DNA from 2 places in the Streptococcus sp. 27098_8_134 genome. Region 2 is predicted to be linked to the other one. Evidence: predicted binding sites of a transcription regulator. Region 2 holds the regulator's gene; the other holds the start of a gene.
What was found. Region 2 encodes Rex, which represses fermentation and respiration genes when NADH is low (regulators of the CRP and FNR family bind a similar motif). Its sites were predicted from a motif close to TTGTGAANTANTTCACAA; they were not measured.
Positions count from the first base shown of each region.

Region 1: a site for Rex is predicted at 1,845-1,862, ahead of O3620_RS02300 (2,3-butanediol dehydrogenase). Genes of this name have one in related genera too.

Region 1 is NZ_JAPVYD010000001.1:484,862-490,071, reverse strand. It holds gene O3620_RS02315 (GIY-YIG nuclease family protein) at 1-206, shown strand, start outside; partial or broken gene O3620_RS02310 (PASTA domain-containing protein) at 732-1,280, shown strand; gene O3620_RS02305 (hypothetical protein) at 1,418-1,774, shown strand; gene O3620_RS02300 (2,3-butanediol dehydrogenase) at 1,896-2,942, shown strand; partial or broken gene O3620_RS02295 (transposase) at 3,048-3,152, opposite strand; gene O3620_RS02290 (TVP38/TMEM64 family protein) at 3,222-3,848, opposite strand; gene O3620_RS02285 (hypothetical protein) at 4,026-4,715, shown strand; gene O3620_RS02280 (YqeG family HAD IIIA-type phosphatase) at 4,890-5,210, shown strand, end outside.
Region 2 is NZ_JAPVYD010000004.1:35,988-41,197, reverse strand. It holds gene O3620_RS09550 (cysteine desulfurase family protein) at 1-941, shown strand, start outside; gene O3620_RS09545 (DUF1831 domain-containing protein) at 943-1,290, shown strand; gene O3620_RS09540 (DUF4649 family protein) at 1,413-1,634, shown strand; gene O3620_RS09535 (redox-sensing transcriptional repressor Rex) at 1,755-2,402, shown strand; gene O3620_RS09530 (gamma-glutamyl-gamma-aminobutyrate hydrolase family protein) at 2,427-3,119, shown strand; gene radC (DNA repair protein RadC) at 3,188-3,871, opposite strand; gene O3620_RS09520 (class A sortase) at 4,033-4,788, opposite strand; gene gyrA (DNA gyrase subunit A) at 4,803-5,210, opposite strand, start outside.

The sequences.
Region 1 (5,210 bases), on a different contig from region 2:
AATCCTATATTGATAGCATACATGGAAATAATAAAGAGCTTAAGGAGCTCGTCTCTTATGAAGGAGTTGAATATATAAAAGAAAATTTTCAATACTCGGTTTTAGAAAATTATAATGGTAAAGTTGATGATTCATTTGTGTTGAAAAGAGAATCTTGGTGGAAGAATATTTTGAAGTCAAGAGAATTTGGCTATAATGCGAATTAGGATAAAAATAAAACGGGAGATATTATAATGGGAAGTTACAATAATTGGGAAAGAGACATGCGTGAACAGGAGAGAAACGCAGAATTAAAACGGCAAGGTGATCTTTTACAACAACAAACAAACCTCCAACACACTCAATTGATATTGCAAGAAAGACAGGCTGAAAAAGAAGAAGAGAGATTCTATGAAGATAGAATTCATCAGTTACGTGTCCTCATGGCACAAACAGATAATCCTGAGAAATTGGCGAAATTACAAAGTCTGCTTGATGATGCGGTTGAAGAATATAATGAAGTTGAAGCAAGAAATAGAAAAAAGGAGAGGTGGAGAAAAATTTACTTTCTAGTTCCTAGTGTAATAATGATATGTTTTGGAATTTATGCTTTTCTAGCTATACAGCATGACTCTTCTAAAAATAATCAAAATGGGAAATTACCATCATCTGTGTTGAAAAGTTCTTCATCAAAGAAGGATTCAAAAATAGACAAGACAAAAAATAATAGTGCTCCAAGTGTAACTAATCAAAAAATATTTACTATGGAGAACTATGTCGGTCAAGCAAAATCAGCCGTAGTTGAAAATCTGAAAACAAACTATAATGTTTCTGAGAAATTGATTGAGATTGTTGAGGAGGAATCGGACGAGTACGAGCCAGGTCAGGTCATTCGCCAGTCACCGGCAGCTGGTTCGACCTATGATTTGACTTCTAATCATAAGATCAAGCTGACAGTGGCAAAAGAAGTGACTAGTGTGGCCATGCCTGACTTTGGCAGCATGCAGTACACCTACGCCAATGCCCGTTCTTACTTGATTCAAATGGGAATTTCTTCGTCTCGAATTGAGCGAGTTGTTGACCGTTCGGTCACTTCGACTCAGGCAGACTTGGTAACTTCCCAGTCACCAGCGGCAGGTCAGACAATTGACCTCAAATCTAATGAAAAAATCACTCTTTACGTGACAGAAGCAACAACACCATCGTCAACAAGCTCGTCATCATATTCTAGCGGCTTTAAAAACAGTTCATCATCTGATGATGAAAGCCATTCTAGTAGCTCTAGTTCTTCCGAGCATTGATTATAAATATCAGTTAACGAATGGAATTGTTAATTTGTAATATGTATGCTATTGATATTTTTGCTGTTTTATAATTCCCTTATTTGTAGTCTCAAGTTTTCTATGTTAAAATAATTAAAAAAAATAAAGGAGTCTTTATGTCGGAAATCAAAGTGAAACGTGGGACAGGTTTTGTAGGGATTATTGGAAAGTTTCCAATCTTTATAAATGAACAGAAAGTTGGCGCAATTAAGAATGGTGACGAGGCTATTTTTCCTATTGAGGGAGAAGAAGCTGTTGTTCGTGTAGGAGCAGCTCCTATGAAAACCAAGCCAGTGACAGTTAAAGCAGGGCAAACCTTGCTGATTGAAACAAATTTTACTAATTTTTCTATTTGTTTGGGAACTTTAGTAGTTGCTTTTCTATTTGGTGGATTGCTTCGTGCGATTCTCTTGATTCTTTATATTGTTTTAATGTTCCTTCTTCCTTTCTACTCTGCTAGAATTGCAGAATAAACTTGATACCAGCAGATGCTGGTTTTTTGTATGTTATTTTTTGAAAATGTAGCTAATCTTTTGACAAGATTTCTGAAAGGGTTTACAATTAAACTAACAAATTATAAAGTGAGGTATGTTTATGGCAAAAATGAATGCTGCGCGTTGGTATGGCGCTAAAGATGTCCGTATTGAAGAAGTGGATGTACCGGAAGTCCAACCGCATCAGGTTAAAATTGCGGTCAAGTATACAGGAATCTGTGGAACTGACTTGCATGAATACTTGGACGGACCGATTTTTATTCCGACAGAAACAGAGCATGTCTATTCTGGCCAGAAAGCGCCTGTAACTTTGGGACATGAGTTTGCTGGCGAAATTGTTGAGGTCGGCAGTGCTGTGACACGGGTCAAAGTTGGCGACCGGGTGACAGTTGAGCCCATTTTGGCTAAGCATAATCTTGTCGGTGATTATAATCTGGACCCCAATCTAAACTTTGTCGGTTTGGCGGCAGACGGTGGTTTTGCCAAATACTGTGTTTTGGACGGAGACATTGTTCACAAAGTTCCAGACAGCCTTAGCTATGAGCAGGCAGCCTTGACAGAACCTGCTGCTGTGGCTGTTTACGCGGTCCGTCAGTCAGCTCTTAAGACGGGCGATACAGCGGTTGTCTTCGGTTTGGGACCAATCGGGCTCTTGATTATTGAGGCTTTGCGGGCAGCCGGCGCCTCTAAGATTTATGGAGTTGAATTATCTCCAGAACGCCAAGCCAAGGCAGAGGAGCTTGGAGCCATCATTGTGCGACCAGAAGAGGGTGAAGACGTGGTAGCTGCTATTCAGCGTTTAACTGGTGGCGGAGCAGATGTGTCATATGAAGTGACTGGGGTGCCGGTTGTGCTGGGACAAGCTTTAGCTGCTGTCCACAAGGCTGGAGAATGTATGGTGGTTTCTATCTGGGAACGAGAAGCCAGCATCAACCCTAATGAATTTGCCATTCAAGAAAAATCGCTCAAGGGAATTATTGCCTATCGGCATATTTTCCCTAAGGTGCTGGAACTGATGGAGCAGGGTTATTTCTCTGCTGACAAGCTTGTGACCAAGAAGATTAAGCTAGAGGATATTGTGCAAGAAGGCTTTATCGAGCTGACTCAGGACAAGGCGCAGATCAAGATTTTGGTATCGCCAGAATAAAATCTTTGCTTAATAATGAGACGAAAATCAGTCAAAACTGGCTGATTTTTCTTTATGGTTTGTGCTATAATAAGCAAAGATATAGAAAGAGGTTTGGGATGTCAAAAGTTTTGAAAGGTTCATTCCATATTTTTCTGAAAGTCGCTTTAAGCTGATTCCTTGTTTTCTTAGTTCATAGATTCGAACTTTATCCTCATAAGTTAATTTCATTTAAAAACACCCCAGAAAGTTAGATTTTTTCTGTCTAACTTTTGGGGTGCGGTTCAATTCAACTTCTTTTCATTTGGAGACCATTTTCCAGAAAAAATCAATGATATAGGTCAATCCGTAGGTATAGATGACGAGGGTGATGGGCTTGCAGAGAAGGATAATCAGCATGTACTTTTTGAAAGTCATCTTGGTCAGGGCCGCCAGCATGCAGAGAAAGTCGGCTGGACTGATAGGCCAAATCATCATGAAGATAAAGAAGCGCTCAAAGCGATTCCCCTTATCCAGCCAGCCGATATATTTATCATAGGTGCGCTTGCTGACGACGGACTGGACAAAAGCTGGACCATAGGTGCGGGCCAGATAAAATATAATGGCGCAGCCAATGACAATACCGATATAGTTATAAATGGTGCCGACGATATGGCCGTAGATGAAAACACCGGCGACAGAGGTCAGGGCTCCGGGGATAATAGGCACGACCGTCTGTAGAATCTGCAGGAAGATAAAGAGAGGAGGTCCCCAGATGCCCGCCTGCTGGATAAAGGCTGAGAGAGTTTCCTTGGACTGGAGAACACCTGCGAAATAGGCCCAAAGACAAAAGGCCACCGTTCCTAGAGCGCCAACGGCGGACGACCAGTTGATAATCTTTTGCAAAAGAGGGGAAACAGCCTGCATCTGCCTGTTTTTTTCTGTCATACAAACCTCCAGGACATTTATACTATCACCACTATAATATCATCTTTTTTCCTTTTTGTAACTCTTGAGGCTGAAGGTGCCAAAAAGCCTCAAAGATGATATAATGATGTAATTAGTAAACCATAAGTTTTCAAATAATCGTTCAAAATCAAAAAATGCGTAAGAGGAGAGCCTATAGTGGAAGAATATCTAAATTTATATCATCAAAAATTATGGGAAATTGCATATGATAATCTCATAAGAGTATTTTCCCACCCTCATACAATTATTCTCTTTGTATTATTTTTAATTATTTGTTCCTTAATTTGTTTCTTATTTTTCGGAAAAACACGTACTTTACTATTTGTAGTTAGTTATTTCTTCTTGTTCCTTTTGGTAGGAGTCGCAGAGTATGTGAATAGCTATAGCAAAATTATGAATCCATCTTCTCCATACAACAATTCTTTTAGCATTGCTTCATTAAGACATGAAACCGTTCTTCCGATGCTTGAGCATGTAGATGAGATTCCCCTAGCTAGTGTCGATGGAGAGCTCAAGAGAGAAGATATTATATTGTTTGCAGTGTCGAATCCTACCTACTACGATGGTCTTTTTAATGATATAGCAATGTTATTAACCGGTGAGTATAAAATAGGAACAGATTTTCTAGTTGCATTAGTAGGCTATGAAGAGAAAAATGGTGAATGGCAATCTGTTGATATTCGCATTGCCCCGGGTATTGAGGAGAAGGATTTTCAGAAATTTTCTAAGGTTCTTCATATAAAAATAGATGAAGCAGAGGGTGCTACCGGTATTATTCTCGATCTTCAAGAATTTTATGAATTAAAATTACGGAAAGAAAAAGATGGCCACTGGCCTAGACTGTGAGTATAAATTTTTATTCCATTTAAAATGAAGCTTCCCGCTTGGGGAGCTGTTTTCATTTGCTTGAAAAATAGAAAGGTGCTCATCACCTAACTGCTCTAGAAGAAATAGGAACATGAGTGCCAAAAAGCCCATTTTATGCTATAATAATGAGAATACGAATTTTTGGAGAGAGATGTGGCGATTGAAGATTATATGCCGGACTTTGCGGTCGAGGCAGTTTACGATTTGACAGTAGAGAGTTTGAAAAAACAGGGGATCAAAGCAGTTTTGGTGGATTTGGATAACACCCTGATTGCTTGGAATAATCCTGATGGGACCCCAGAGATGAAGAAGTGGCTCCATGATTTGCGGGACGCGGGCATTCGGATTATCGTGGTGTCCAATAATAACCAAAAACGGGTCAAGCGGGCTGTTGAAAAGTTTGAAATTGACTATATCTACTGGGCGATGAAACCCTTCACTTGGGGCATTGATCGGGCGCTCAAGCTTTTTCAT
Region 2 (5,210 bases):
AAAGCAATAAGATTCTTTTTACTTCAGGCGGCACTGAAAGTAATAATACTGCTATCAAAGGCTATGCCCTTCGTCACCAGAACAGAGGGAAGCATATTGTCACCAGTGCTATTGAGCACCATGCTGTCTTAGAAGTGGTGGAGTACTTAGTAGACAAATTCGGCTTCGAAGCTACTTTTGTTCAGCCAGTGGATGGCCAGATTCGAGCGGAAGACATTGAGAAGGCTCTTAGACCTGACACTATTCTTGTGTCCGTCATGGCGGTTAATAACGAGACGGGTGCCATGCTTCCCATTAAGGAAATTGGTGAATTACTGCAAGAACATCCTGCTGCTTTTCACGTTGATGCTGTCCAAGCAATTGGTAAACTTCCCATCTACCCAGACGAGCTAGGGATTGACTTCCTCTCTGCATCAGCACATAAGTTTCATGCTCCCAAAGGCGTTGGCTTCCTTTATGCCAAGAAGATGGATTTTGACAATTTCATGCACGGTGGTGACCAGGAAGAAAAACACCGGGCCGGAACTGAAAATCTAATCTCTATCACAGCCATGGCGGCGGCTCTGTCAGAGAGCATGGAACATCTAGAGGAAAATCTAGAGCATGCGCAATACTTAAAAAACAGCTTACTTGCTGACTTATCGGACATTGACTATTACTTAAATGAAAGTCAGCCAAGCTTGCCTTACGTCATCAATTTGGGATTTCCCAATCAAAAGAATGACCTGCTCCTGCTTCAAATGGATTTAAATGGCTTTTCCATTTCAACAGGCTCAGCCTGCACAGCCGGAGCTATACAACCCAGTCATGTCTTGCAAGCTATGTATGGCAAGGATTCCAACCGCTTGTATGAGTCCATTCGGATCAGTACTTCGGACCAAACGACTCTGCAAGAGATTCAATCATTTACAAAGAAATTAAAAGAAATTTTAGGAGGATAAGATGGCCTTTCAAACATCTGTTAGCTTAGCAAACTGTGAATATACCTATTCACTTCACCCAAATGTCAAGAAATTTACCCTGCGCGACAATACATTCGCTGAAAGCAAGGTTGGCAACTATGAACTCTCTCGTCTGCTGGAATCTGTTCCCAACAGCGGAAATGGCTTTCTGCTGAAAATCATCGTCAATAAAGATTTGAATGGTTTCAAAATCAACATCACTGACAAATCAGGCCTGCGCTTGGTCAATATTTTCAAATCAGAAGACCATCACATTATCCAGCAAAAATTTTATTTCTTGATGGACAGCCTGGTTGAAAGAAATATTTTTGAAAAGACACCACAATAAGCAAGATTCTCGTAATTTTGCTTTTTTGCTTTAGGCTCTTGAAAATTCCAACGAGCTTGACTTCTGCTTAGAACCCTTGAAGAATATCAAAATGAACATTTAAACAAATGAAAGGATTAACGATGGTTGAACTGACCTATTTGGACTCATATAAAGTGAAACGGACACTTACCTATGAAGACTTCGATGAATTTCTTCTCGCCTTCTCTGGCTGCGTCACAGTTCCTGACTCGCACAAGGTGCTTTCTGTTACTTATAATGGATACCAACTACCATTTACAGGGCTAATTGGGGACTTGTACCGTCAGATGTACCAGCTAGACCTGAGTCCCTACCAGGACTGAGTTTTTTTAAGCTACCATTCCCAACAATTACTGATTTTCTTTTTTATAGATCAAACATCCTTAATTAGTTGATTTTTTCACAAACTTCCTATAAAATAGAATTAGAAAGGTTGTGATTTTGTGAAAACTGAAAAAAATACTACAATTCCCCGAGCAACTGCTAAGAGACTGTCGCTCTACTATCGTATTTTTAAACGGTTTAATGCTGAGAAGATTGAGAAAGCCAACTCCAAGCAAATCGCTGAAGCTATTGGCATTGACTCTGCTACCGTCAGACGAGATTTTTCTTATTTCGGTGAACTTGGCCGCAGAGGATTTGGCTATGATGTCAAGAAATTGATGAACTTTTTTGCTGACCTCTTAAACGACAATGCTATCACCAATGTCATGATTGTTGGCGTTGGTAATATGGGACGTGCTCTGCTGCACTATCGTTTTCATGAGCGCAATAAAATGAAAGTTGTAATGGCTTTCGACACAGATGATCATCCAGAAGTTGGCAACACAACCAGCGATGGGATTCCTATCTATGGAATTTCCCAAATAAAAGAAAAAATACAGTTAGGAAATGTGCAAACTGCCATCCTAACTGTACCTAGCGTAAAAGCCCAAGAAGTTGCATCTATCTTAGTTCAAGCGGGTGTTAAAGGTATTCTCTGCTTCTCGCCAGTAAATCTATCCCTACCTAAGGACGTGGTCGTCCAGTATGTTGACCTGACTAGCGAACTGCAGACTCTGCTCTACTTCATGAGAAAAAATGATTATTAATTTGAAAGAGGTATTAAACACTCTATGAGTAAACCTATTATTGGAATAACCGGAAATGAAAGAGAAATCCCAGACGATCACTTCATCCATATGAGCTATACGGCGACAGGATTCGTTGAGGGAGTTAAAGAAGTTGGCGGAATTCCAATGATTTTGCCAATCGGTGATGAAGAAATGGCAAAACAATATGTTTCCATTGTTGACAAATTAATCATCACAGGCGGTCAGAATGTATGTCCCCAGTTTTATGGAGAAGAAAAAGCCATTGACAGCGATGATTATCTACTCAAACGGGACATTTTTGAATTATCTTTAATCAAGGAAGCCCGTCGTCAAAATAAACCAATCTTCACCGTCTGCCGCGGAACCCAACTTTATAATGTCGCCCTAGGCGGTACTCTTCATCAAGACATTGAAGATCATTGGCAAGATAGCTCTGCTGAGTACACTACTCAAAGCATGGTAACCAAGAACGGCTCTATTTTGCACGAAATCTATGGCCCTGCATCTGAAATCAACTCCTTCCACCACCAAAGTATCAAGGATTTAGCCGCTGGCCTAGAAGTCATCGCCTATGATCCTCGCGATAAAATTATTGAAGCAATCACTTCTACTGACGGCAGTCCTTTTCTTGGTGTCCAATGGCACCCAGAGTTCTTGTTTGGCTCCAGAGAAGGAGACTTAGCTCTCTTTGATTATGTTGTCAATATTCTTTAAAATCCTCTATTCCTAGAAAAACTTCTGTTCTACACGAATAGAAGTTTTTTATATTCACGAAAATCAAATTATATCAAATCTGTCTCTTCTCGGTAGCTATAGTAGTTGGACTTGGACACAATTAAATGATCTAAAAGAACCAAGCCCATCATCTCACACGCTTCTTTCATATGCTGCGTCACTTCATCATCGTTTCTGCTAGGAACGACTGAGCCTGATGGATGATTGTGTACCAGTATAATAGATGTCGCCAGGTGCTTGAGAGCGTAGTGGAGAATTTCTCTCGGCTCAGCAATACTTCTGCTGACCGTCCCCATGAAAATAGTCTGCTGGTGCAAAATTTGATTTTGACTATTAAGATAAATGGCAACCAAACACTCCTGCCTCATATCTCCCAATTCCTGCTGCATCTTCTGTGCTAATTTTTGACTGCCCATAATCTGCTCTTTCTGAAGAACCTCTGCTCGGTTAATCCGACGGCCTAATTCGATAATGGCCTGCAGCTCCACAGCCTTAATTGGACCGATTCCAGAAATAGTCTGCAATTCCTGCAAAGTTAAATGCTTGAGATCGTTCAAACTGGAAATAGATGATAAAATTCTTTGAGAAACTTGAAAAACAGTTTCTTTTTTGTTGCCTGTCCTGAGAAAGATTGATAGAAGCTCCTGGTTACTGAGTTTTTCAGCTCCTTCTCTCATTAAACGCTCCCGTGGCATTATGCTAATATCATCTTGAAATGAAATGCTATACATAGAAACCTCCTTACCTTATAATTCGGAAAAAGAATTAAAATCAACAAGAATAAATACAAAAAATAAAGATTGAAAATCTTTCGTCCAAAACAAATTTTAGATAAAAAAACACTCCAAAAGTCAACGTTATTCCTAACCTTTGGAGTGAAATGTTTTTAACTTTAGATCTGCATTTGGTTATAAGACTTACTGAAAGATTCAAGAACTTCCTTAGGAGCCTTATCATACTCGACAGAACCTTCTAATGTTCCCTTGACAATAGTCCGGTTGGTTGCCGCGGCATCCTCACAAGTAACCAAAGTAATCTCTGTAACACCTTCTGTATCCTCAATCAGATCCGTTCGATCCGGAGTTACCGTTTCAACACTGGTGATTACATAAGTATAGACTTGCTCTTTATCGGTGATATAGATCTTCATACCAGCCTTGGCACGATCCAGTGGGGAAAAGAGCATGTTACTAGCCCCTGTGATGCCAAAAACATGGTGGCTAGCCAAGGCATAATTTCCCTGCCCCATCTGCTGGGTCTCTTTCATCGTACCAGCACCATAATACAATCCAGCATTATCCAGTCCTTTGAAGATCGGCAAATTCATGGATACTTCTGGAATAGAGATGCCTCCGATAACGGGCAGTTGCTGGGCTTTCCACTGAGCATTTATGACCGCTTCTGTAGAAAGCGACTCTACCTTATTAAAATCAAAGCTAGTCTCGGCATTTTTATTTTTATTAATAGAGTCTTTAGAAACCTTGCTAACCTGATATTGGTTGGTATGCCAAACCATAATCATGTTTCGGATTTGCGCATTAAAGATTAAGCCAAGAGCCACAATAATTAATAATGTCGCAACAATATTGATAAAAATATTTCTTTTGCTTTTTTGTTTTCTTTTTCGACTTCTTTTTCCTTGTACCATATAGAGGTCCTCTTTTACGATTCGTTTTCTTCCTCTGCTACATCTTCTTTATCATCTGCTTCGACGCTTGTAAAGGTGACAATCTGTGCATTTTGGTCCAGACGCATGACCTTAACTCCCATGGTTGAGCGACCGGTCTGAGAAATATTAGCCACACTGGTCCGAATGATGACACCTGTATTAGTGATAATCATCAAATCTTCCTCGCCAGTAACAGTCATCAGACCAGCAAGAGGCCCGTTCTTATCAGTGATATTGGCTGTTTTAATCCCTTTACCGCCACGGGCCTTGGTTGGGTACTCGCTAGCAAGAGTTCGCTTACCATAGCCTTTTTCAGTAATGACAAGCACTTCGTCTCCCTCAGCAATCACACCAGCTCCAACGACCTGATCGCCCTCTCGAAGATTGACTCCGCGAACACC